4 regions of the Kitasatospora sp. NPDC047058 genome follow, and region 4 is predicted to be linked to each of the others. Evidence: riboswitches for the same ligand, from Rfam matches in the RefSeq annotation. Region 4 holds a riboswitch; each other region holds the start of a gene.

Region 1 (5,601 bases), on a different contig from region 4:
GAAGTCGGCGTCGTCCGCGCCGACCATGAAGGTCAGGCTCGCGGCCTCGGCGCCGGGCACACCGCCGGAGACGGGCGCGTCGACGACCCGGTGCCCGGCCGTGCGGGCCAGGTCGGCGGCGATCCGGGCATCCCCGACGGCGATGGTGGAGCAGTCCACGAACAGCGCCCCGCGCGCGGCGGCGGTCAGGCCCGCGTAGGCGTCGAGCACATGCCGCCCGGTGGGCAGCATGGTGACGACCACCTCGGCCCCGGCCGCCGCCTGCTCCGCGGACGCGGCGACGGCGATCCCGTGCCCCGCCGCCCGTTCACGGGCGTCCGCCGCGAGGTCGAAGCCGGTCACCCGGTGGCCGGCCTTGACGAGATTGGCGGCCATCGGGCCGCCCATGTTGCCCAGTCCGATGAATCCGATGCTGTGGGTCACCAGCGCTCCAGGGATGTGGTGGTGGCGGCGAGGCCGAGCTCGCGCTCGCCGCGCGGGGCGAAGTACCGGGCCACGGCGGCGGGCTCGACGGCGCCCAGGGTGGCCGGGCTCCACCGCGGCGAGCGGTCCTTGTCGATCACCTGCGCCCGGATCCCCTCGGCGAGGTCCGGGGTGGAGAGCGCCGCACACGAGGTGCGGTACTCCTGGTCGAGCACGGCCTCCAACGGGCCGAGCGCGCGGGCCCGGCGCAGGGCCGTCAGCGTGGCCTTCACCGCGGTCGGGGAGTTGGCGGTGATCCGGTCGGCGGCCTTCTTCGCCTCGGGCTCCCCGCTGTCCCGCAGCCGGTCGAGGATCTCCTCCACGGTGCCGGCCGCGTAGCAGCTGTCGATCCACGCCCGCTGCCCGGCCAGCGCACCGGCCGGAGCGGGTCCGACGTGCCGTTCGAGGGCGTCGTGCACGGGCAGCCGGGCGAGGTCGTCGAGCAGCGCCGGCACTCGTTCGGAGGGCAGGAAGTGGTCGGCGAGCCCGCACAGCAGCGCGTCCGCGGCACCGGCCGATCCGGCGGTGAGGGCGAGGTGGGTGCCCAGCTCGCCCGGCGCCAGGGCGAGCAGGTACGTGCCGCCGACATCGGGCACGAAGCCGATCCCCGCCTCCGGCATGGCGATGCGCGTGGTCTCCGTGACGATCCGGACGCTGCCGTGGGCCGAGACGCCGACACCGCCGCCCATCACGATGCCGTTCATGACGGCCACGTACGGCTTGGAGTAGCGGGCGATCCGGGCGTTGAGGCGGTACTCGTCGCGCCAGAACTCCTCGACCGCGCCCGGGTCCCCGCCGGTGGCGGCGCGGTGGATGGCGACGATGTCGCCGCCGGCGCAGAAGGCGCGGTCCCCGGCCCCCGTGATGACGACGGACTCGACCCGGTCGTCCTGCTCCCAGGTGTCCAGGGCCTCCGCGATGCGCTGCACCATGGTGTGGGTGAGGGCGTTCAGGGCCGCGGGCCGGTTGAGGACGACGAAGCCGGCCCGGCCCTCGCGCCGGAGGACGACCTCCCCGGGGTCGTTGCCGGCCATCACGCGGCTCCGGTCAGGCCGCGGGCGACGATGACGCGCATGATCTCGTTGGTCCCTTCCAGGATCTGGTGCACCCGCAGGTCGCGGACGATCTTCTCGATGCCGTACTCGGCCAGGTAGCCGTAGCCGCCGTGCAGTTGGAGGGCCTGGTTGGCCACCTCGAAGCCGGTGTCGGTGGCGTAGCGCTTGGCCATCGCGCACAGCTGCGGCGCCCGGGGGTCGCCCCGGTCCAGGGCGGCGGCCGCCCGCCACAGCAGCGCCCGGGCCGCCTCCAGCTCCGTCGCCATGTCGGCCAGCCGGAACTGCAGGGCCTGGGCGTGCAGGAGGCGTGCGCCGAACGCCTCGCGGTCCGCGAGGTAGCCGGTGGCGCGTTCCAGCGCGGCCTGCGCGCCGCCGAGCGAGCAGGCGGCGATGCCGAGCCGGCCGCCGTTCAGCCCGCTCATGGCGATCCGGAAGCCCTCGCCCTCCGCGCCGAGCAGGCGGTCGGCGGGCAGGCGGACGCCGTCCAGCAGCACCTGCCGGGTGGGCTGGGCGTTCCAGCCCATCTTCTTCTCGTTCGGCCCGAAGGAGACGCCGGGGTCGTCGCGCTCGACGACGAAGGCGGAGACCCCGCCGGCCCCCGGTCCACCGGTGCGGGCCATCACCACGTAGATCCGGAAGTCACCCGCCCCGGAGATGAACTGCTTGACGCCGTCCAGCACCCAGTGGCCGCCGTCCCGGACGGCCCGGGTGGCGATCGCCGCCGCGTCGGAGCCGGCGCCGGGTTCGGTCAGGCAGTAGCTGCCCAGGTGCTCGGCCGTGCAGAGGCCGGGCAGCCAGCGCGAGCGCTGCCCGGCGCTGCCGTAGCGGTCGATCATCCAGCCGACCATGTTGTGGATGGACAGGTAGGCGGCGATCGACGGGCAGCCGGTCGCGAGCGCCTCGAAGGCCACCACCCCCTCCAGCCGGGAGAGTCCGGAGCCGCCGGCGTCCTCGCGCACGTAGACGCCGGCCAGGCCGACGCCCGCCGCCTTGCGCAGCACGTCCACGGGGAAGTGCTTGGCCTGGTCCCACTCGACGGCGTTCGGCGCCAGGTACTCGTCGGCGAAGGCCCGGGTCGTCTCCGCGATGGCCCGCTGGTCCTCGGTGAGATCGTGCACGGCGCTCATCCCATCGTCGGCATGGTGAAGCTCGCGCCCTCTTTGACCCCGGAAGGCCAGCGCGAGGTGACGGTGCGGGTGCGGGTGTAGAAGCGGATCGAGTCCGGGCCGTGCTGGTTGAGGTCGCCGAAGGCGGAGCGCTTCCAGCCGCCGAAGGTGTGGTAGGCGATCGGCACCGGGATGGGCACGTTGACGCCGACCATGCCGGTGTTGACCCGGCGGGCGAAGTCGCGGGCGGTGTCGCCGTCCCGGGTGTAGATGGCCACGCCGTTGCCGAACTCGTGCTCGCTGGGCAGCCGCAGCGCCTCCTCGTAGTCGGCGGCGCGGACGACCGTGAGGACCGGGCCGAAGATCTCCTCCCGGTGGATCCGCATGTCCGGGGTGACCCGGTCGAACAGCGAGGCGCCGAGGAAGTAGCCGTCCTCGTGCCCCTCCAGCCGGAAGTCCCGTCCGTCGACGACGAGTTCGGCGCCCTCCCGGACCCCGAGGTCCAGGTAGCCGCGGACCCGCTCCAGGGCGTCGCGGCCCACCAGCGGCCCGAAGTCCGCCGCGGGGTCGTCCGAGCGGCCGACCTTCAGTGCGGCGATCCGCTCGACCAGCTTCGCCACCAGGGCGTCCGCGGTCTCCTCCCCCACCGGGACGGCGACCGAGATGGCCATGCAGCGCTCGCCGGCCGAGCCGTAGCCGGCGCCGATCAGGGCGTCGGCGGCCTGGTCGAGGTCGGCGTCCGGCATCACGATCATGTGGTTCTTCGCGCCGCCGAAGCACTGCGCGCGCTTGCCGTGCGCGGCCGCGGTCGCATAGACGTACTGGGCGATCGGGGTCGAGCCGACGAAACCGAGCGCCTCCACCCGCGGGTCCTCCAGCAGCGTGTCGACGGCTTCCTTGTCCCCGTTGACGACGTTGAGGACGCCCGGCGGCAGTCCCGCCTCCAGGAAGAGCTCGGCCAGGCGCAGCGGCACCGAGGGATCGCGCTCGGAGGGCTTGAGGACGAAGGCGTTGCCGCAGGCCAGTGCGGGCGCGGCCTTCCAGAGCGGGATCATCGCGGGGAAGTTGAACGGCGTGATGCCCGCGACGACGCCGAGCGGCTGGCGCATCGAGTACACGTCGATGCCGGTGCCGGCGTTGTCGGTGAACTCGCCCTTCAGCAGATGCGGGATCCCGGCGGCGAACTCCACGACTTCCAGGCCGCGTTGGAGGTCGCCGTGGGCGTCGGCCACGGTCTTGCCGTGCTCGGCGGAGAGCAGCCGGGCGAGCTCCTCCTTCTCCTGCTCGACCAGTTGCAGGAAGCGCAGCAGCACCCGAGCCCGCCGCTGCGGGTTCCAGGCGGCCCACTCGGGCTGGGCCTGCGCGGCATCGGCGATCACCGCCTCGACCTCCGCCCGGTCGGCCAGCGGCACCCGGGCCTGCACCCGGCCGGTGTTGGGGTCGTACACGTCGCCGAAGCGGCCGGACGTCCCGGCGGTGCGCTTGCCGGCGACGAAGTGGGTCAGTTCACGGACCATCGGTTCCTTCTCTCATCGTGGATGGGGAGAGGAGGAATGGAGGCCGCCGCCGACGGGCGGGCGCGCGGTTGGTGCGGCCCGCGGCGTCACGGTGGCATGACGAACCGTCAGGAAAGGTGGGCCCCGGCGGTCGTCGGCACAGGACAGCCAGGAGCAGCGGAACGGGAGCAGCCCGGAGTCATGCGTGTCGTCTCCATCCTCGTGGAAAACACGGATCACCCGCGGCCGGTATCCTGACTCCCGGATCACCGCACGCCCTCAGGCCTTCCCGGCTGGCTGCCAGTGGCCGTCTCCTGCAAGGACGGACTCCCCGGTCACAGTGGCGGGACCGTGCCGGACTCACACCGGCTTCCCTGACACCGCGGACCTGTCGTCGACCATATAGTTGGACGTCCTAGTAAGTCCAGAGGTCTCGCTGGGCGCGTCGCGCTCCGCTGTACAGCAGTCACCGGTAGGAGTGACCACGCTCGGCAGGCCGTTCGAGCCCAGAACTTAAAGATCAAGCAAGACTCCGGCCGTCGACGGCTGCCGACGGAGTGCGGGCCCTAGCCTGGCGCCGTGACGAGTCGAAATCGAACCTCCCGTACCGGCGCGGCCGCCCTCGTGGCCGCCGGCCTCGTGGTCCTCACCGCCTGCGGCGGCGGCGGTGGCAGCAACAACAGCAACAGCAACAGCAACAGCAGTGACAGCAAGGCGAAACAGGTCGGCTGGTACCGCACGGTCGACGACCTCTGCGCGACGGTGGGCGACCCCGGCCTGCCCGGGCAGCTGAGGAGTTCCATACCGGTGACGAGCGAGGGGATCGCGGACGACCCGTCCAAGACGCTCAGCTGCAGCTACGTCGCCGGTCCGGCGACGGAGGACTGGCGGGTGACCATCGATGCGGTGGTCTTCGAGACGGCCCGCGGCTGCCACTGGCTGGAGGTCGAGGCGGACATCGCGAAGTCTCCGATCGGCGGGCCCAAGCCGACCGAGACGCGGAAGTTCGAGATGACCGACGGCGGGGGGCTCGGCCAGCAGGGCTACCGGTCGTCGGTCCGGCACCCGCTCACCGAGACCATCCCCGGGCCGGTCGACCAACTGAGCTTCAAGTCGGGTTTCTGCGACGGGAATCTGCGCCTGACGGTCGATGTCGACTACAGCGCGGGCTCGGGGATGTCCGCGGACTACCCGGGCGCGCTCGACAAGGCGGAGGAGGCGTCGCGGAAGAAGGCCGCCGAACTGCTCAAGCGGGCGCAGGAGAAGCTGTACGAGCGTGCGATGAGCCCACAGCCGACGGCTTCGTGACGGACGGGCTCCCCGGCTGGGGCCTGTTGCGACCGTGCTGGTCGCAGCCACTCGTCGATGGCTGCGACCAGCACTGTCGCTGCGTGGCGCACCGCCGGCCTTGCCCGCGTCAGCGGACGCGGCCGCGGGGCTTGAGGGGGACGGCAGGGAGTTCGGGGGCGGGCAGCCGGTCGC
Region 2 (5,601 bases), on a different contig from region 4:
CACACCTCGCCGGTGCCGATCGGGTGCGCCGGGCTGCCGCTGTAGTCGTCCACGCCGACCACGTCGACGTACTGCGCGCCCGGGTAGTAGTCCCAGGGGTCGACGCCGGGGGCGCCGTCCCAGGAGACCGGGGTCCAGGCGAAGAGCAGGTTGTGCAGGCCCCTGGTCTCCACCAGGTAGTGGTAGGTGATCCGCCAGAGCGCCTGGTACTCGGCCGGCTTGCGGCCGGACCACCAGAAGCCGCGGGCGCAGTCGGCCGCGTTCATCTCGTGGTACGGGCGCAGCAGCACCGGGACGTCGTGCGCGGCCAGGTACTCCAGGTGGTCGGCCAGGTAGGACAGGTCCGTGAGCAGGGCGCGGTACTCGGGGGTGTCGCCCGCGCTGTCCACGACGCGGCCGAACCAGGCCGGGTCCTTGGCGGCGGGCGAGGAGGAGCAGAGCACCCGGTCGAAGGACTTCACGTCCGAGCCCGGGTACGGCTCGTGGAAGGACATCCCGACCAGGCCGGCCGGGGCACCGCCGTTGTCGGGCAGCTCGGTGGTGGTGCCGTCGCAGTTCTTCTGGACGCCGGACGCGCCGTAGCTGCCGTCCTCGGCGCGCGGGTGGCCGGACCAGACGGCGGTCATCAGGTCGACGGCGTCGTCGGTGTACTGCCAGCCGGTCGCGCAGGCCGGCCAGCGGCCCTGCGAGTACGAGCGCGGGTTGCCGACGCCCCAGCCGTTCTGGCCGTACCCGGGACCGAGGTCGGTCTCCACGAAGCCGGGCAGCCTGCCGGTGATGTCGGCGGCCTTCTTGTAGTAGTAGCCGACCTGCTTGGCCCCGGGGTAGTCGCCGTACTGGGGGTTGTAGCGCTCGTTGTGCGCCTCGACGTGCTGGCCGATCACCGTGCCGCCGGAGCGGCCGGCCCGGGCCTCGCGCTCCAGGTCGGCGAGGAGCTGCTGGACGGCCCGGGCGTTCGGGGAGGCCTTCGGGTCGCGTGCCAGCAGTTCGCGGCCGACCTCGGGCGGCAGGGTCCGGCCGGCGCCGTTGAGGGTGAGTTCGCTGCGGGCGGTGGGCCCGGGCGCGGGCTCGTCCTCGGCGCGGCCGTCGTGGCCGGCCAGGACGACCGCCCCGGCGGCCAGGACCGCACCGGCCGCGGCCAGCACGGCAGGCTTGGCGCGCAGCGCTCTGGGCAGGGCCACGGACGATTCCTCCGGAAGCTGACCGGCACCGGCCTGCGCCGTCACGACCGGAACACACGTACGACTGACTGGCGGTGAGCCTGCCACACTCCCCGCACCCGGGCGAACGGGCGCGCCCCGGCGGTTTCCCGGCCGGGGCGCGTGCGCTGCGGGTCCGGCGCGGGCGTCAGCCCGCGGGGGTGGCGGCCGGGGCGGCGGACTTGGCGCGCTGGAGCAGCTGGTTCTTCACGTGCTCGCCGAAGCCCGGGGCCGCCGCGGTGGCGGTGGCGTCCGCGGTGTTGCCGCCCTTGGCGGAGCCCTCGACGGTGAAGTACGCGTACCGGCCCAGGGTGGCCTTGGTGTTGGTGCAGCCGGGCGTGGCGCAGAAGGCCGGCGAGCCCGGGGCGGCGGCGCCCTTCAGGTGGCCGACGTAGCTCTTCATCGAGGTCTCGGCCTGCTGCTTGTGGTCGAAGACCGCGACGCCGACCGTCACCGCGCTGTCGCCCGAGACGTACGTGGCCCGGAGCACCTGGCGGCAGCCCTGGTCGCCGAGGATCTTGCCGAGGCCGCCGACCGTGGAGTTGCCGTCCCAGCAGGGCGAGTCGAGCGAGACCACGGTCCGGTTCCAGGTGGCGCCGTTGACGGTCACGGTGAGCGCCGAGAACAGCGCGGCCGCGTCCTGCGGCGCCGGGTCGGTGGTGGCCTCCCAGAGCGCCTTCGACGGGTCCTCGGGCGCGGCGCTCGGGCTGCCGCTCGCGGACGCCTTGCCGGAGGGCGACGACGCCGGGGTGGTCGCGGTGGCGGTCGGGGTCGGCTCGGCGACGGTCTTCTTGCCGCCGTCGTCCTTCTTCATGAGCATCAGACCGCCGGCGATCAGGCCGCCGACCACGACGACGGCGACGGCCGCGACGATGATCTTCATCCGGCCCTTGCGCTTGGCCTCGGCCTCGTTGCGGTCGGCCATGGCCGCCCAGTCCGGCTGGGCGTTGTGCTGCGGCTGGACGGGCTGGGGCTGGGGCTGCGGCTGCCACTGCTGCTGCGGCGGCATCGCCTGGGCGGGCGGCTGCGGCTGCATCGGCTGCTGCGGCGGCACGGGCTGGGGCTGCATCGGCTGGGGCTGCACGGGCTGCTGCGGCTGCACCGGAGGCTGGACCTGCTGCGGCGGCACGGGCTGCGGCTGGACAGGCTGCGGCTGCGGCTGCACCGGAGGCTGGACCTGCTGCGGCGGCACCGGCTGCGGCTGGACAGGCTGTGGCACCGGCTGCGGCGCGGGCGGCTGCGGCACGGCAGGAACCGGCGGAACCACCGGCTGCTGCGACGGCACCGGCGGCCCGTACGAGGCGGGCGGCGGTCCGAACCCGCCCGGTGCCGGTGGCACCGGCTGCGCGCCGGGGTACGGCGCAGGAGGCACCGGCGCGGCCGGCGGCTGCCCCTGCGGTGCCTGTCCGGGCGCTCCCGTTCCGTCGCTCATGCGTCCCCCTCGCTCCGCTCCCTCATGAGCCGAGATCGTAGGGCATGCGCCTGACGGCGGCTCCGCCCGGTGACCATTCCGTTTCCCAATCCGGACACCCGCGGGCCATCCGCGGCCCCGTCGCGACCTCGCGCGGCCCCGCCGCCGGCCCCCGGCCGGGTCCTGCAGTGGCGGTCGTCACGGCCCCGCCACGGCCCCTCCCAGGCCCCGCCACGGCCCTTCCCCCGGTACCACCGGTCATCACGCCAACACGCGGCGCTGCACAACATGTGGTGTCGCATCGAGCGGACACCACTAGATGTATGCTCACTCCTGCTGTCGACGCAGGGGAACCCGGTGCGAGTCCGGGACTGCCCCGCAGCGGTGTGCGGGCGGCTCCGACCAGAGCCCGCGAGTCCGAGTACCTGCCGACGGCGTGCCTTCCGGCCTCCCCGCAGAGGCCTGCAGCACGAGCAGTACTTCCGGGCCTCGCGGGCGGGCCGGGGATGACACCGTCACGCGACGCCGTCCGGCCCTCGCGCTGTGCTCCCCTGCCCCGAACGGCCCGGTACCCCGATCCACCGCCGCCGATCGCCGCCAGGAGAGAGCGCCTTGACCACCGCTGCCTCAGCCACCCTGCCCGCCCAGGGTTCCCCCGCCGCCCCGACGGTCTCCGACCCGGGCGGCGCGCTGCTCCGGCTGCTGACCGACCGCAGTGTCGACCTGCCGCAGGTGGACCCCGGCCATGTCGCCGCCGCCGCGCTGCGCGGCCGCCACGCCGGTTCGGACTTCGCCGAGCTGCGCGGGCTGGCCGTGGACGCCGCAGCGTCGATGATCGCCGAGGACCCGCAGTACTCGAAGCTGGCCGCCCGCCTGCTCGCGCTGGAGATCGTCGACGAGGCGAACAGCCAGGGCTCGGTCTCCTTCTCCGCCTCGATCGCCGTCGGCCACGCCGAGGGCCTGATCGGCGACACCACCGCCGCCTTCGTCGCGAAGCACGCCGCCGCGCTGGACGCGCTCATCGACCCGCAGGGCGACGACCGCTTCGAGTACTTCGGCCTGCGCACCGTGCAGTCCCGCTACCTGCTGCGCCACCCGATCACCCGCATGGTGGTCGAGACCCCGCAGCACTTCCTGCTCCGTGTCGCCTGTGGCCTGGCGGTCGGCGACAACGAGCAGTCGGTGCGCGAGGTGGCGGAGCTGTACCGCCTGATGAGCCGGCTGGAGTACCTGACCTCCTCGCCGACCCTGTTCAACTCCGGCACCCGGCACCCGCAGATGTCGAGCTGCTACCTGCTCGACTCGCCGCTGGACAACCTGGACTCGATCTACTCCCGGTACGCCCAGATCGCCCGCCTCTCCAAGCACGCCGGCGGCATCGGCCTCTCCTACTCGCGGATCCGGTCCCGCGGCAGCCTGATCCGGGGCACCAACGGCAAGTCGAACGGCATCGTCCCGTTCCTGCGCACCCTCGACTCCTCGGTCGCCGCCGTCAACCAGGGCGGCCGCCGCAAGGGCGCGGCCTGCGTCTACCTGGAGACCTGGCACGCGGACATCGAGGAGTTCCTGGAGCTGCGCGACAACACCGGCGAGGAGGCGCGGCGCACCCACAACCTCAACCTGGCGCACTGGATCCCGGACGAGTTCATGCGCCGGGTCAACGCCAACGAGGACTGGTCGCTGTTCTCCCCGGCCGACGTGCCCGAGCTGGTCGACCTCTGGGGCGCCGACTTCGACGAGGCGTACCGCAAGGCCGAGCTGGCCGGCAAGGCCGTCCGCACCATCCCCGCGCAGACCCTGTACGCCCGGATGATGCGCACCCTGGCGCAGACCGGCAACGGCTGGATGACCTTCAAGGACGCCTCCAACCGCGCCGCCAACCAGACCGCGCTGCCCGGCCGGACGGTGCACAGCTCCAACCTCTGCACCGAGATCCTGGAGGTCACGGACGACTCCGAGACCGCCGTCTGCAACCTCGGCTCGGTCAACCTCGGCGCCCACGTGGCCGAGGGCGCGTCGGCCGCCGACCTGATCGGCGCGATGGACTGGGAGCGGCTGGACGCCACCGTGCGCACCGCCGTCACCTTCCTCGACCGCGTGGTGGACATCAACTTCTACCCGACCGTCGAGGCCGGGACGTCCAACTCGCGCTGGCGCCCGGTGGGCCTGGGCGTGATGGGCCTCCAGGACGTCTTCTTCCAGCTGCGGATCGACTTCGACTCCGCCGAGGCGAAGACCCTCTCCACCCTGATCGCCGAGCGCATCATGCTCACCGCGTACGAGCGCTCCGCCGACCTGGCCGAGCAGCTGGGCCGCCACGAGGCGTACGGCGAGACCCGCGCCGCCCGCGGCGAGCTGCACATCGACCACTTCCCGACGGCCGCCCCGCAGTGGGCCGACCGCTGGACGGCGCTGCGTGCGCGGATCGCCGAGACCGGCCTGCGCAACTCGCTGCTGCTGGCCATCGCCCCGACCGCGACGATCGCCTCGATCGCCGGCGTGTACGAGTGCATCGAGCCGCAGGTGTCCAACCTGTTCAAGCGCGAGACGCTGTCGGGCGAGTTCCTCCAGGTGAACCCCTACCTGGTGCGCGAGCTCAAGGAGCTCGGCGTCTGGGACCAGCAGACCCGGGACGCGCTGCGCGACTCGAACGGCTCGGTGCAGGAGCTCAACTGGCTGCCGGCCGAGGTGCGCTCGCTGTACCGCACCGCCTGGGAGCTGCCGCAGCGCGCGCTGATCGACCTGGCCGCGGCGCGCATGCCGTACCTGGACCAGAGCCAGTCGCTGAACCTCTTCATGGCCGCGCCCACCATCGGCAAGCTCAGCTCGATGTACGCGTACGCGTGGAAGGTCGGTCTGAAGACCACCTACTACCTGCGCTCGCGCCCGGCGACCCGGATCGCGCAGGCCGCGTCCGGCACCGCCCGCACGGCCGCGCCGCAGCCGGCCAACCCGGTCAGCGTGGGCACCCCGACCATGACCCAGGCCGAG
Region 3 (5,601 bases), on a different contig from region 4:
CGTCCGACTGCTCGGCCAGCCAGAGCAGCGCGTACGGGCGCAGTACCGGCTCGTCCACGGCGGCCCGGACGGCCTGCTCGGCGGTCGAGCCGGCCACCCGCAGCGCCTCGAAGGCGAGGCCGCGCACCAGCGCGTCGTCGCCCTGGGCGGCGTCCAGCAGCTCGGCCACGGCCCGGTCGGCCGGACGGGCGGCCACCCAGGCCCGGAACTCGGCGCGGGCCGGGCCCGGCGAGTAGTCGGCGCAGGCGTTCAGCAGTTCGAACGCGCTCTGCTCGATGTGCCCGGCGGCGGTCTGCGCGACGGTGCAGATCTCCTCCAGCTTGGCCCGCACCGCCCAGTGCCCCAGCGGGGACAGCTCGGCGGCGTCGTCCTTGCGGACCACGGCACCGACGGCGGCCAGGCCGTCGAGCATCCAGTCCAGGACGGCGGCGACGTCCGAGGGCGCGGCCGGGGTGTCGATCTGCGGCTCGCGACAGGTGCCGCGGACGGCCGAGACGGCGGAGGCGGCGTGCGGGACGGGCGACAGGCCCAGCCCGCCGGTGCCGCCGCCGGCCACCCGGCGCTCGTCCAGGCCCCGGCGCAGCAGCTCCAGCAGTTCGCTGTCGGCCACCGGGGCGGCCACCAGGTGCAGGAAGGAGAGCAGCTGCGGCGCCTGGTCGACGGCCTGCCCGGCGAGCACCGCGAAGACGCCGCGCAGGGCGGCCGGCGGCACCGGGGCGAGCAGCGTCCAGGCGTCGAACAGCGCCGACCAGCCGCGGACCACGGCCTCGTCGTCGTGCTCCCAGGCGTGCAGGCGCCAGCCGGGGGCGGCGCCGCCGTCCCGGGCCTCCACCAGGCCGACCAGCAGGGCCTGGCCCCAGGCGTTGGCGGCGGCGCCCACCGTCATGGCCAGGGCGCGGCCGGCGGCGCGGGCGTCGTCGGGGAGCAGTTCGCCGCGCTTGTCGACCTCGGCGAGTTCGCCCGCCCAGCGGGCGATCCGGACGGCGTCGACCAGCATCCGGCGGGCCAGCGGAGCGAGCTCGGCGGGTGCGGGGAAGCCCTCCGGCACCGGGACCCGGCCGCGGCCGGGGGCGGGTACGGGGCCCCGTCGGCGGGGTACGCCGGAGCCGCCCGGCCGGGCGCCGGCGGGGCGGTGGGCCGTGCCGGGGAGACGGGTCACCGTCGCACCGGAGCCGATCGTCGGCGGGAGCGGGGCATCACGGTCGCGCGGGTTCCGAGACGTCACGTCGAGCAGTCTTCCCCTTGTACCGGCCTTCTGTCACATCCGGTTCGCCCTCGGCGCCGGGCGGCGGGCGCGGGGGGTTCACAAGATCGGGCAACAATCGGGCAACAGAGGCAAACCGCCTGGCCGGATCTGTTTGGCGCGACCACGTCAGCTTCGCCCCTGCCCGGCCCCCGACCCCGGGGGCCGGGCTCAGAGGTGCGGGGTGAGCCAGCGGCGCAGGAGCTCCTCGTAGTGGGCCGGGTCGGCGTTCCAGAGGGCGGCGTGGTCGCCGCCGGGGACGGCCTGGAGGCTGACCACGTCGGGGCGGCGCCCGGCGAGCCGGCCGGCGGCCCGCCACGGGGCGACCGGGTCGTCCGGGCCGTGCAGGACGAGGGTGGGCACCCGCAGGTCGGTGCCGTCGGCGATCCGGGCGAAGTCGGCCAGGTCGACGCCGGTGCGGCCCTCCGCCGCGAGCGCACCGAGCTCGGCGGCGGCGCCCCGGTAGCCGGCCCGGGCGGCGTCCCGGCGGGCGGTGGCCGGCAGGTCGAGGACGGGCGAGTCCAGGATCAGGCTGGCGATGGAGGAGGACCAGGCCGAGCGGGCCGCGGTGTGCAGGGCGATGGTGGCGCCGAGCGACCAGCCGTAGAGGATGACCCGCCCGGCGCCGGCGTCCAGGGCCAGCCGGACGGCCGCCTCGACGTCCCGCCACTCGGTCTCGCCGAAGTGCCCGAGGCCGTCCGGGGAGGGCGGCGCGCCCTCGTCGCCGCGGTAGGTGACGGAGAGGACGGGCAGGCTGAGCCGGTCCAGCAGCGGGAGCACCGGGAGGGTCTGCTGCCGGTCGGCACCGCTGCCGTGGACCAGGATGACCCAGGCGCCGCGCTTGCCGTCGAGGTACCAGGCGGGGAGGGCGCCCAGCTCGCCCTCGGCGGCGGTCTCGCTGAACGGCAGGCCGAGCGCCGAGGTCGGGTCGCCGAGGTACACCCGGGGGGTGAAGCGGACCTCGGTGCCGGCCTTCAGGACGCCGCGGTCGGCGCGGACCAGCCGCCGGGTGACGCCCTGCTCGTCGCTGCGCAGCACCTCGTCGACCACCGCGTGGCCGTCCCCGCCCCACTCGACGGCCCAGCGGCCGGGGCGGCTGCTCTCCGGCGTGCGGGTGAAGGTGACGCGCCCGGTGGCGAGGCTCTGCACCAGGACGGGGCCGGCGGCCCGCTCCGGCGCCGCCGTGGGGCGGACGAGCCGCTCGGAGGCCCGGCGGCCGATGACCAGCACGGCGACCCCGGTGCCGACGGCGGCGGCCGCAACGGCGGCTGCGGTTCCCCAACGCATATCGCTCCCCGCTCTGTTGGTCGCGGACTGGGCAGTGTGCCCACCAGTCCACTCGCGGCGGCGCCGTCCGGCCACCGGACACGGCCGTCCGGGGCATGCCCGGGACGGGGCGCAGGGCCGGGCCACGGGCGCGGCGCGGACGGGGAGTGCGGACGGGGGGACGCGGAAGGAGGACGGCCGGGAGTACGGGCGGGAGTACGGGCGGGGGCCACGCGCAAGGAGGATGGCCGGGGGCCGGGCCGCTCACGCCGGGATGTCGGTCTCCAGCGGCTCCAGCAGCTCCCAGAACCGCTCGCCCAGCGGCCTCTCCGGCTCGCGCGCCGCCGGGGCCGGCGAGCCCCAGCTGCCGGCGCCCCAGTGCGAGGAGACCTGGTACTCGTTCTGCAGCACCGTCAGGACGGGCGCGAGGTCCTGCTCGGGCACCGGCACGATCCGCGCGATGGCCCGGACGTGCGCCTGCCAGCGGCCGTCCACGCACTGCCGCAGCCGCTGGTCGAGCTCGCCCCCGCGGCCGGTCACCGCGACCAGTTCGCGCAGCGTCAGGCCGAGCACCCGGGCCAGCGCGTACGTCTGCTCCCCGTCGCCGTCCCAGCGGCCGGTGGCCTCGGCCTCCTGGTAGTGCCGCAGCCCGATGCCGATCCGGCGGGCCGCGGTCTCCTGGCCGAGCTCGCGGGCCACCCGGAAGTCCCGCAGCCCGGCCGGGCGGACGCCCATCAGCTGGGCGGCCGGACACCAGAGCGCGCGGGCCAGCGCGATGAACTCCTCCTCGGTCGGGCGCAGCTCGCCGCTCTCCCAGCCGAGCACGTGGGCGGGCAGCAGCCGGACCCCGTGGGCGGCCATGCCCTCGGCCACCTGTTCCGGGGTCAGCCCCAGCCCGGCGCGGTGCGCGCGGGCGGCCGCGGGCGAGAAGGGCACCGGGGGCACGGCAGGTGGCTGTCTGCGTCGCATGGCACCCGACGGTAGGCGTCGGCGCTCCGGCCCCCCAGCCGCCGAACGCACGAAGCGCGACTCTAGGGGTCTACAGGCCGCTGGACGATCGCACAGGCTGTCATGCCCCTGCGGGGGGTCGTGATCAGAGATAGCGACGGCCCGACCGGCGCGCGGCGCGTGTGATGAACCCCTCCGTGACCTTGGTTGACTCCTGCTCCGGGCGCGTGATGGGATCCTTCAGCCAATACGGAGGCATGCAGAGGAAGCCGGTGCGAGTCCGGCGCGGTCCCGCCACTGTCACCGGGGAGCACGTCCGGATCCCTTCCTCGCCCGCCGACGGGCAGGAGGGACCCTCACGGCAGGCCGTCAGAAGCCGCCGGAAGGCCCGGGGTGCGTCCGACCCGGAAGCCAGGAGACTCTCGCCCCCGGTACGTCGATCCAGGGCGCGGACCCTGAGTGAGGACACGCACGCCATGCAGGCTGCCCCGCCCCGCCGAGCCCTCTGCTGCCCGTCGTGCGTCCGCTGACCCGCGCCGCCGCCTTCGCGGTGGGCGCCGTCGCGGGCTACCTCGCCGACGCCCGGTACGCCGACCCGCGCCGCGGCCACCCGGTGGCCGTCTTCGGCAGCGCGGCCGGCCGGCTGGAGCGGCGGATCTGGCGCGACGACCGGGCCGCCGGCACCGCCTACACCGCGCTCTGCGTGGGCACCGTCGCGGCCGGCGCGGTCGTCGCCGACCGGCTGCTGGGCCGCCGCCCGCTCGCGCGGGCCGCGCTGGCCGCCGCCGCGACCTGGACGGTGCTCGGCGGCACCTCGCTGACCCGGGAGGCCCGGACCATCGGCCGCTCGCTCACCGCGGGCGACCTGACGGCGGCCCGGGAACGGCTGCCGCACCTGTGCGGACGCGACCCGAGCGCCCTGGACGAGCAGCAGCTGGCCCGCGCGGTGGTCGAGTCGGTCGCCGAGAACACCGCCGACGCGGTGGTGAACGCGCTGGTCTGGGGCGGGCTCGCCGGTACGCCGGGCCTGCTGGCGTTCCGCGCGGTCAACACCCTGGACGCGATGGTCGGTCACCGTTCGCCGCGGTACGCCCGGTTCGGCTGGGCCTCGGCCCGGCTGGACGACGTGGCCGGCTGGCCGGGCGCGCGGCTGACCGCGCTGCTCACGGTGGCCGCCGCGCCGGAGCCCGCCACCGCCTGGCGGGTCTGGCGGCGGGACGGCTCCGCGCACCCCAGCCCGAACGCGGGCCAGGCCGAGTCGGCCTTCGCCGGCGCGGTCGGCGTCCGCCTCGGCGGGACCCTGCGGTACGGCGCCAGGGTCGAGCACCGGCCGGTGCTGGGCGAGGGGCTGCGGCCGGTCGGGGTGGACGACATCGAGCGGGCCTGTGTGCTCTCCCGGCGGGTGAGCGCGCTGGCGCTGGGTACGACGGTCGCCGGGCACCTGCTGCTCCGGGCGGCCCTGGGCGGGAGAAGGGCATGAGCGTGCGCAGCACGGTGGCACCCACGGCCGGGGGCCGGGGAAGGATCGTCGAGGGGTGCGCACGCGCGACCGCCCCTGCCGGACCGTGGGGGCACCCCCGGCCGGCGGCCGAGGGAGAGGTGGGGTCATGAGCAACGCGCTGCTGGTCGCCGGGACGACCTCGGACGCGGGCAAGAGCGTGGTCACGGCCGGCATCTGCCGCTGGCTGGCCCGGCAGGGCGTCGGCGTCGCGCCGTTCAAGGCGCAGAACATGTCGCTGAACTCCTTCGTCACCGCCGACGGCGCCGAGATCGGCCGGGCCCAGGCGATGCAGGCGCAGGCCGCCAAGGTGGAGCCCGAGGCGGCGATGAACCCGGTGCTGCTCAAGCCGGGCGCGGACGGCCGCAGCCAGGTGGTGCTGCTCGGCCGGCCGGTCGCCGAGGTGGGCGCGCTGGACTACCGCGAGCGCAAGCCCGTCCTGCTGGAGCGCGCCCTGGAGTGCCTGGCCGACCTGCGCCGCCGCTACGACGTGGTGGTCTGCGAGGGCGCCGGCTCGCCCGCCGAGATCAACCTGCGGGACCGGGACATCGCCAACATGGGCCTGGCCACCGCCGCCGGCCTGCCGGTCGTGGTGGTCGGGGACATCGACCGCGGCGGGGTGTTCGCGGCGATGTACGGGACGCTG
Region 4 (5,601 bases):
GCGGCGACCAGGCTGTCCAGCGAGGCGCGGGTCTCCGGCCAGCCGCGGGTCTTCAGGCCGCAGTCCGGGTTGACCCACAGGCGTTCGGCCGGAATGGCCGCGAGACCGGCGCGCAGCAGGTCCACGGCCTCCTGGGTGCTCGGGACGCGCGGGGAGTGGATGTCCCAGACGCCGGGCCCGACCTCGCGGGGGTAGCCGGCCTCGGCGAGCTCGCCGGCGACCTCCATGTGGGAGCGGGTGGCCTCCAGGGAGATGACGTCCGCGTCGAGGTCGTCGATCGCGGTCATGATGGCGCCGAACTCGGCGTAGCACATGTGGGTGTGGATCTGGGTGTCGGCGCGGACGCCGGAGGTGGCGAGGCGGAACGCCCCGGTGGCCCACGCCAGGTAGGCCGGCCGGCCGGCGGCTCGCAGCGGGAGGGTCTCGCGCAGGGCCGGTTCGTCGACCTGGACGACGGCGGCGCCGGCGGCCTCCAGGTCGGTCACCTCGTCGCGCAGGGCGAGGGCGACCTGGCGGGCGGTGTCGGCGAGCGGCTGGTCGTCGCGGACGAAGGACCAGGCGAGCATGGTGACCGGGCCGGTGAGCATGCCCTTGACCGGGCGGTCGGTGAGGTCCTGGGCGTAGCGGAACCAGTCGACGGTCATCGGGTGCGGGCGGGAGATGTCGCCGGCGAGGACCGGCGGGCGCACGTACCGGGTGCCGTAGGACTGCACCCAGCCGTGCCGGGTGGCGAGGTAGCCGGTGAGCTGCTCGGCGAAGTACTGGACCATGTCGTTGCGTTCGGGCTCGCCGTGCACCAGGACGTCCAGGCCGGCCTTCTCCTGGTAGGCGATGACGTCGCGGACCTCGGCCTCCATCCGTTCCCGGTAGGCGGCGGCGTCGATCCGGCCGGCGGTCAGGTCGGCGCGGGCGACGCGCAGTTCGGTGGTCTGCGGGAAGGAGCCGATGGTGGTGGTCGGCAGCAACGGCAGTCCGAGCCGGGCGTGTTGGGCCTCCGCGCGCTCCGGGTGGGCCTGGGCGCGGCGGGCGTCGTCCGCGGTGACGGCGCCGGTGCGGGCCCGGACGGCCGGGTCACGGGTGATGGGTGAGGTGGCCCGGGAGGCGAGGTCGGCCCGGTTGGCGGCGAGTTCGGCGGTGATGGCGCCGGTGCCCTCGCGCAGGCCGCGGGCGAGCAGGGCGGCCTCGGCGGCCTTCTGCTTGGCGAAGGCCAGCCAGCGGGCGATCTGCGGGTCGACGTCCCGCTCGGCGGTGGCGTCGATCGGCACGTGCAGGAGGGAGCAGGACGGCGCCACGTCGACGCGGTCGGCGAGGCCGAGCAGGGTCGCCAGCGTGGCGAGCGACTTCCCCAGGTCGTTGATCCAGATGTTGCGCCCGTCGACCACACCGGCGACCAGGCGCTTGCCGGGCAGCCCGCCGACGGCGGCCAGGTCGTCGAGGTTGGCGGCGGCGGGCCCGGTGAAGTCCAGCGCCAGGCCCTCGACCGGGGCGTCGGCGAGCACGGGCAGCGCCTCGCCGAGGCGGTCGAAGTAGCTCGCGACCAGGAGCGCGGGCCGGTCGGCGAGGCCGCCCAGCTCGCGGTAGGCGCGGGCGGCGGCGTTCAGCTCGGCGGGGGTGCGGTCCTGCACCAGGGCGGGCTCGTCCAGCTGCACCCAGGTGGCGCCGGCGGCCTTCAGCTCGGCGAGCAGCCGCGCGTAGACGGGCAGCAGCCGGTCCAGGAGGGTGATCGGCCGGAAGTCGGCGGCGACGCCGGGGGCGGGCTTGGCGAGCAGCAGGTAGGTGACCGGGCCGACCAGTACCGGCCGGGCCTCGTGGCCGAGCGCCAGGGCCTCGGCCAGCTCGCCGACCGCCTTGTCCGGGTTCGCGGCGAAGACCGTGTCCGGCCCCAACTCGGGCACCAGGTAGTGGTAGTTGGTGTCGAACCACTTGGTCATCTCCAGCGGCGCGACGTCCTGGGTGCCGCGTGCCATGGCGAAGTAGCCGGCCAGCGGGTCGGCCTCGACCGCGTCCCGGTGGCGGGCCGGGATCGCACCGACGGCGACGGTGGTGTCCAGCACGTGGTCGTAGAGCGAGAAGTCCCCGGTGGGGACCTCCTCGATGCCGGAGTCGGCGAGCTGCTGCCAGTTCCCGCGGCGCAGGTCGGCGGCCGTGGCCAGCAGCGCCCCGGCGGTGACCGTGCCCTTCCAGTACCCCTCGATCGCCTTCTTCAGTTCCCTGCCCCGGCCCTGGCGGGGGTAGCCGTACACGGTGGCCACGGTCGCCGCGGCTGCGGACTTCGCTGTCAAGGGACTCTCCTTCGCGAGCCTGGATCCTCTGGTCCCCGGGGACGGGACGAAGGCGCGAAGGGGTGACGAACCGGACGGACGCCCGCACACGGGGACGGCTCCGCCTGGTATGGTCGCCGACCCGCCCTCGAGGTCACCGGATGGCCGCGCGCGTTCGGTCGCGCACGGGCAGTGGCAGGTCTTCGGACTCGCGGGCACGCCCGCCCTGGATTCCAGGGCGGTCACCTACTGGCCGTCGCTTCCCAGACCCGGCCCGGGCCCAGTGCGTATGACGGCGGTCGTTCCCACTCACCGCTGCGGGGCAGTCCCGGATTCCCACCGGGTTCCCTCTTGCGACGCGCCTGCCTGGCGGGCAGGGCGAACCAGCTGCCAGGCCAGCCTAGAGGAACAATCCCGGCTTCGGGCCGGAGAACCGCTCGAACGTCCGGATGCTGAGACATCGTCGAGGCCGCCGAGCTCCGGGACGAGGCCCGCCGGCGATCGCGTCGGGCGGTGGGCACGCCCTGCCGCCCCGGCGACGGCCGCGCCGGCCCGCAGCGCAGCCGTCAGGGCCGCTTCCCGGACTCCGGGGTCCGCGGCAGCGTTGCACGGATGTCCGCGAGCAGATCGGCGATCCCGCGCCCCGCGGCCAGTCGGGCGCCCGCCGACTCCGCCTGGTCGGCGGGCAGGTGCGCCAGCACCCGCGCGGCCTCACCCAGCAGTTCCTGGCTGCGTCGCAGGTCGAGCCGCATTCGCGCGACCTGGGCCTGTGCCCCGCCCAGCTGACGGCGGGCCGACTCCAGTCCTGCGTGCTGGCCGGGAGTGAGGACGACGACGGCGACGCCGTTCACCGTGGTCGTCCGGGGCTTCTCGCGTTTGGGCACGTGACGGCCTTTCGGTTCAGGTGGACACCGCTTCGGCGGGCCGTACGCCGGTTCCCGGGTCCGCCGGTGCCCCGGGCGCGTCCGGGGTCTCGAACCGCACGGTCGGTTCGAAGTTGGCGCGGCGGGCCGCACGGCGGAAGACGGTGAGCACGGCCGGCCCGACGACGAGGACGGCGGTGAAGGTGGTGACGGCACGGCCGGTGTCCCAGCCGAGCGAGGTGGCCAGGTCGAACAGCAGATAGCGGTGCCACTGCTCGGTGAAGGGCAGGCCCGGCAGGTACGCGATCGAGCTGTTCGGGTCGGTGGAGAACGGCCAGAAGGAGAGGTTGAGCAGGAAGCCGAACAGGTAGCCGGAGAACGCCCCGTAGACGGCCAGCATCGGCACCTCCCAGCGGCGCCGGGCCCGCGGCAGCAGGCCGGCGAGCAGGCCGACGAAGGCGCAGCCGAACATCTGGTACGGCATCCAGGGGCCGACCCCGCCGGTGAGCAGGGCGGAGGCGAAGAGTGAGGTGCAGCCGAGGGTGAAGCCGAAGCCCGGGCCGAAGACCCGGCCGGCCAGGACGAGGACGAAGAACACCGTCTCCACCCCGGCCGTCCCGGCGCCGAGCGGTCGCAGTCCGGCGTTGACGGCGGACAGGACGCCGAGCATGGCGAGCGCCTTGGCGTCGATGCCGCCGGCCGAGATCTCCGCGATGACGACGGCGAGCACCAGGACCAGCAGGGCGCCGAAGATCAGCGGCGGGGCGTAGTTGGAGCCGAACTTTCCGGGGGCGACGACGAACGGCCAGGTGAAGGCGACGAGGCCGATGAAGGCGGCCAGGGCGACGACGACGCGGGCCCGGCCGGGGATCCGGACGGCGGTCATCGGGCGGCCTCCGCGGGTACGAGGGCCTCGGCGACCTGCCGGGTGGTCAGGTAGGGCAGGGGTGCCAGGATCTTGGCGGTCTGCGGGGCGAAGGTGGGCGAGGCGACGATCACCTCGGCGGTGGGACCGTCGGCGACGACCTCGCCCTCGGCCATCACCACGACCCGGTCGGCGGCGGAGGCGACGAACTCGACGTCGTGGGTGGAGACCACGACGGTGCGGCCTTCGGCGGCGAGGGCGTCCACGATGCCCGTGAGCGCCTCCTTGGCCTGGTAGTCGAGCCCGCGGGTCGGTTCGTCCAGCAGCACCACCCGTGGTGCGGCGGCCAGTTGGATCGCCAGGACGAGGGCCAGCTTCTGCCCCTCCGAGAGGTCCCGGGGGTGGCTGCCGTCCGGGATCCCGGGGGCGAGGCGGTCGAGGATCTGCCGCGCGGTCGGCCCGGAGGCCCGATCGGCCTCCAGGTCGCTCTGGGCGAGCTCCTGGGCGACCGTCTCCAGGTAGAGCAGGTCGGTGGGGGTCTGCGGGACGAGACCGACCAGCTGCCGGGCCCGGGCGGCCGGGAGGCGCTTGGGGTCCTCGGCCTTCCCTCCCCCGGCGCCGGTGACCTTCACGCTGCCGCCCTGCCGGGGGCCGGAGCCCTGGAGGGCCCACAGGAGCGAGGACTTGCCCGAGCCGTTGCGGCCCATCAGCGCGGTGACCTCGCCGGCGCGCAGCGACAGGTCGACGTCGCGGACGGCGGCCACCGGCCCGTACCGGACGACCACCCCCCGGGCCTCCAGCACCCGTTCCCCCGCCACCGCTGCCCGGCGCGGCGGAGGAACGGGTACGTCGGTGAGCCGCTCGCGCAGCGGTGCGGCGGCGCGGCGGGCGTCCCGGACGGACAGCGGCAGCGGCCGCCAGTCCGCCAGCCGCCCGAGGCCGACGACGGGCGGCGCGATCGCGGTGTCCCGGAAGACCTCCGCCGGGGGCCCGTGCACGACCGTCCCGTCGCCGGGCAGGTACGCGACGCGGTCGGCGTACTGGACGACGCGTTCCAGGCGGTGCTCGGCGAGCAGGACGGTGACGCCGAGGTCGTGGACGAGCCGGGTGATCGCGGCCAGCACCTCCTCGGCGGCGGTCGGGTCGAGCGCGGAGGTCGGCTCGTCCAGGACCAGGACGCGGGGGTGGGCGGTGAGGACGGATCCGATGGCGACGCGCTGCTGCTGGCCGCCGGAGAGCTCGTACAGGGCGCGGTGGCGCAGGTCGGCCAGGCCCAGCAGGTCCAGGGTCTCCTCGACCCGCTTGCGCATCACCTCCGGAGGGATCGCCAACTGCTCCATGACGTAGGCCAGTTCCTCCTCCACCGTGTCGGTGGTGAAGCCGGCCAGCGGGTCCTGGCCCACCACGCCGACCACGTCGGCGAGTTCGCGCGGCGGGTGGTGCGCGGTGTCCCGGCCGTCCACGGTGACGCGGCCGCGCAGGGTGCCGCCGGTGAAGTGCGGCACGAGGCCGTTGACGGCGCCCAGCAGGGTGGACTTGCCGGCGCCGGTGCGGCCGACCACCAGGCAGAGTTCGCCCTCCGGGATGTGCAGGTCGACGTCGCGCAGGACGG

What was found. Region 4 has a riboswitch for cobalamin ahead of metE (5-methyltetrahydropteroyltriglutamate--homocysteine S-methyltransferase). Riboswitches for the same ligand answer to the same signal wherever they lie in the genome.
Region 1: linked by a shared signal. The riboswitch ahead of ABZ885_RS32495 (CoA-acylating methylmalonate-semialdehyde dehydrogenase) and the one ahead of metE (5-methyltetrahydropteroyltriglutamate--homocysteine S-methyltransferase) in region 4 are both predicted to bind cobalamin.
Region 2: linked by a shared signal. The riboswitch ahead of ABZ885_RS14145 (ribonucleoside-diphosphate reductase subunit alpha) and the one ahead of metE (5-methyltetrahydropteroyltriglutamate--homocysteine S-methyltransferase) in region 4 are both predicted to bind cobalamin.
Region 3: linked by a shared signal. The riboswitch ahead of ABZ885_RS14925 (cobalamin biosynthesis protein) and the one ahead of metE (5-methyltetrahydropteroyltriglutamate--homocysteine S-methyltransferase) in region 4 are both predicted to bind cobalamin.

The regions. Positions count from the first base shown of each region.
Region 1 covers NZ_JBEYVJ010000352.1:93-5,693, reverse strand. Annotated here, with positions in the region: gene mmsB (3-hydroxyisobutyrate dehydrogenase) at 1-423, opposite strand, end outside; gene ABZ885_RS32505 (enoyl-CoA hydratase/isomerase family protein) at 420-1,496, opposite strand; gene ABZ885_RS32500 (acyl-CoA dehydrogenase family protein) at 1,496-2,644, opposite strand; gene ABZ885_RS32495 (CoA-acylating methylmalonate-semialdehyde dehydrogenase) at 2,641-4,140, opposite strand; cobalamin riboswitch at 4,346-4,537, opposite strand; gene ABZ885_RS32490 (hypothetical protein) at 4,699-5,427, shown strand; partial or broken gene ABZ885_RS32485 (pirin family protein) at 5,537-5,601, opposite strand, start outside.
Region 2 covers NZ_JBEYVJ010000071.1:11,636-17,236, reverse strand. Annotated here, with positions in the region: gene ABZ885_RS14155 (glycosyl hydrolase) at 1-1,181, opposite strand, end outside; gene ABZ885_RS14150 (hypothetical protein) at 1,348-2,418, opposite strand; cobalamin riboswitch at 2,917-3,058, shown strand; gene ABZ885_RS14145 (ribonucleoside-diphosphate reductase subunit alpha) at 3,247-5,601, shown strand, end outside.
Region 3 covers NZ_JBEYVJ010000077.1:7,985-13,585, reverse strand. Annotated here, with positions in the region: gene ABZ885_RS14940 (hypothetical protein) at 1-1,225, opposite strand, end outside; gene ABZ885_RS14935 (alpha/beta hydrolase) at 1,415-2,530, opposite strand; gene ABZ885_RS14930 (transcriptional regulator) at 2,774-3,478, opposite strand; cobalamin riboswitch at 3,664-3,900, shown strand; gene ABZ885_RS14925 (cobalamin biosynthesis protein) at 3,975-4,937, shown strand; gene ABZ885_RS14920 (cobyric acid synthase) at 5,065-5,601, shown strand, end outside.
Region 4 covers NZ_JBEYVJ010000063.1:2,725-8,325, reverse strand. Annotated here, with positions in the region: gene metE (5-methyltetrahydropteroyltriglutamate--homocysteine S-methyltransferase) at 1-2,282, opposite strand, end outside; cobalamin riboswitch at 2,459-2,614, opposite strand; gene ABZ885_RS12945 (hypothetical protein) at 2,828-3,145, opposite strand; gene ABZ885_RS12940 (ECF transporter S component) at 3,162-4,010, opposite strand; gene ABZ885_RS12935 (ATP-binding cassette domain-containing protein) at 4,007-5,601, opposite strand, start outside.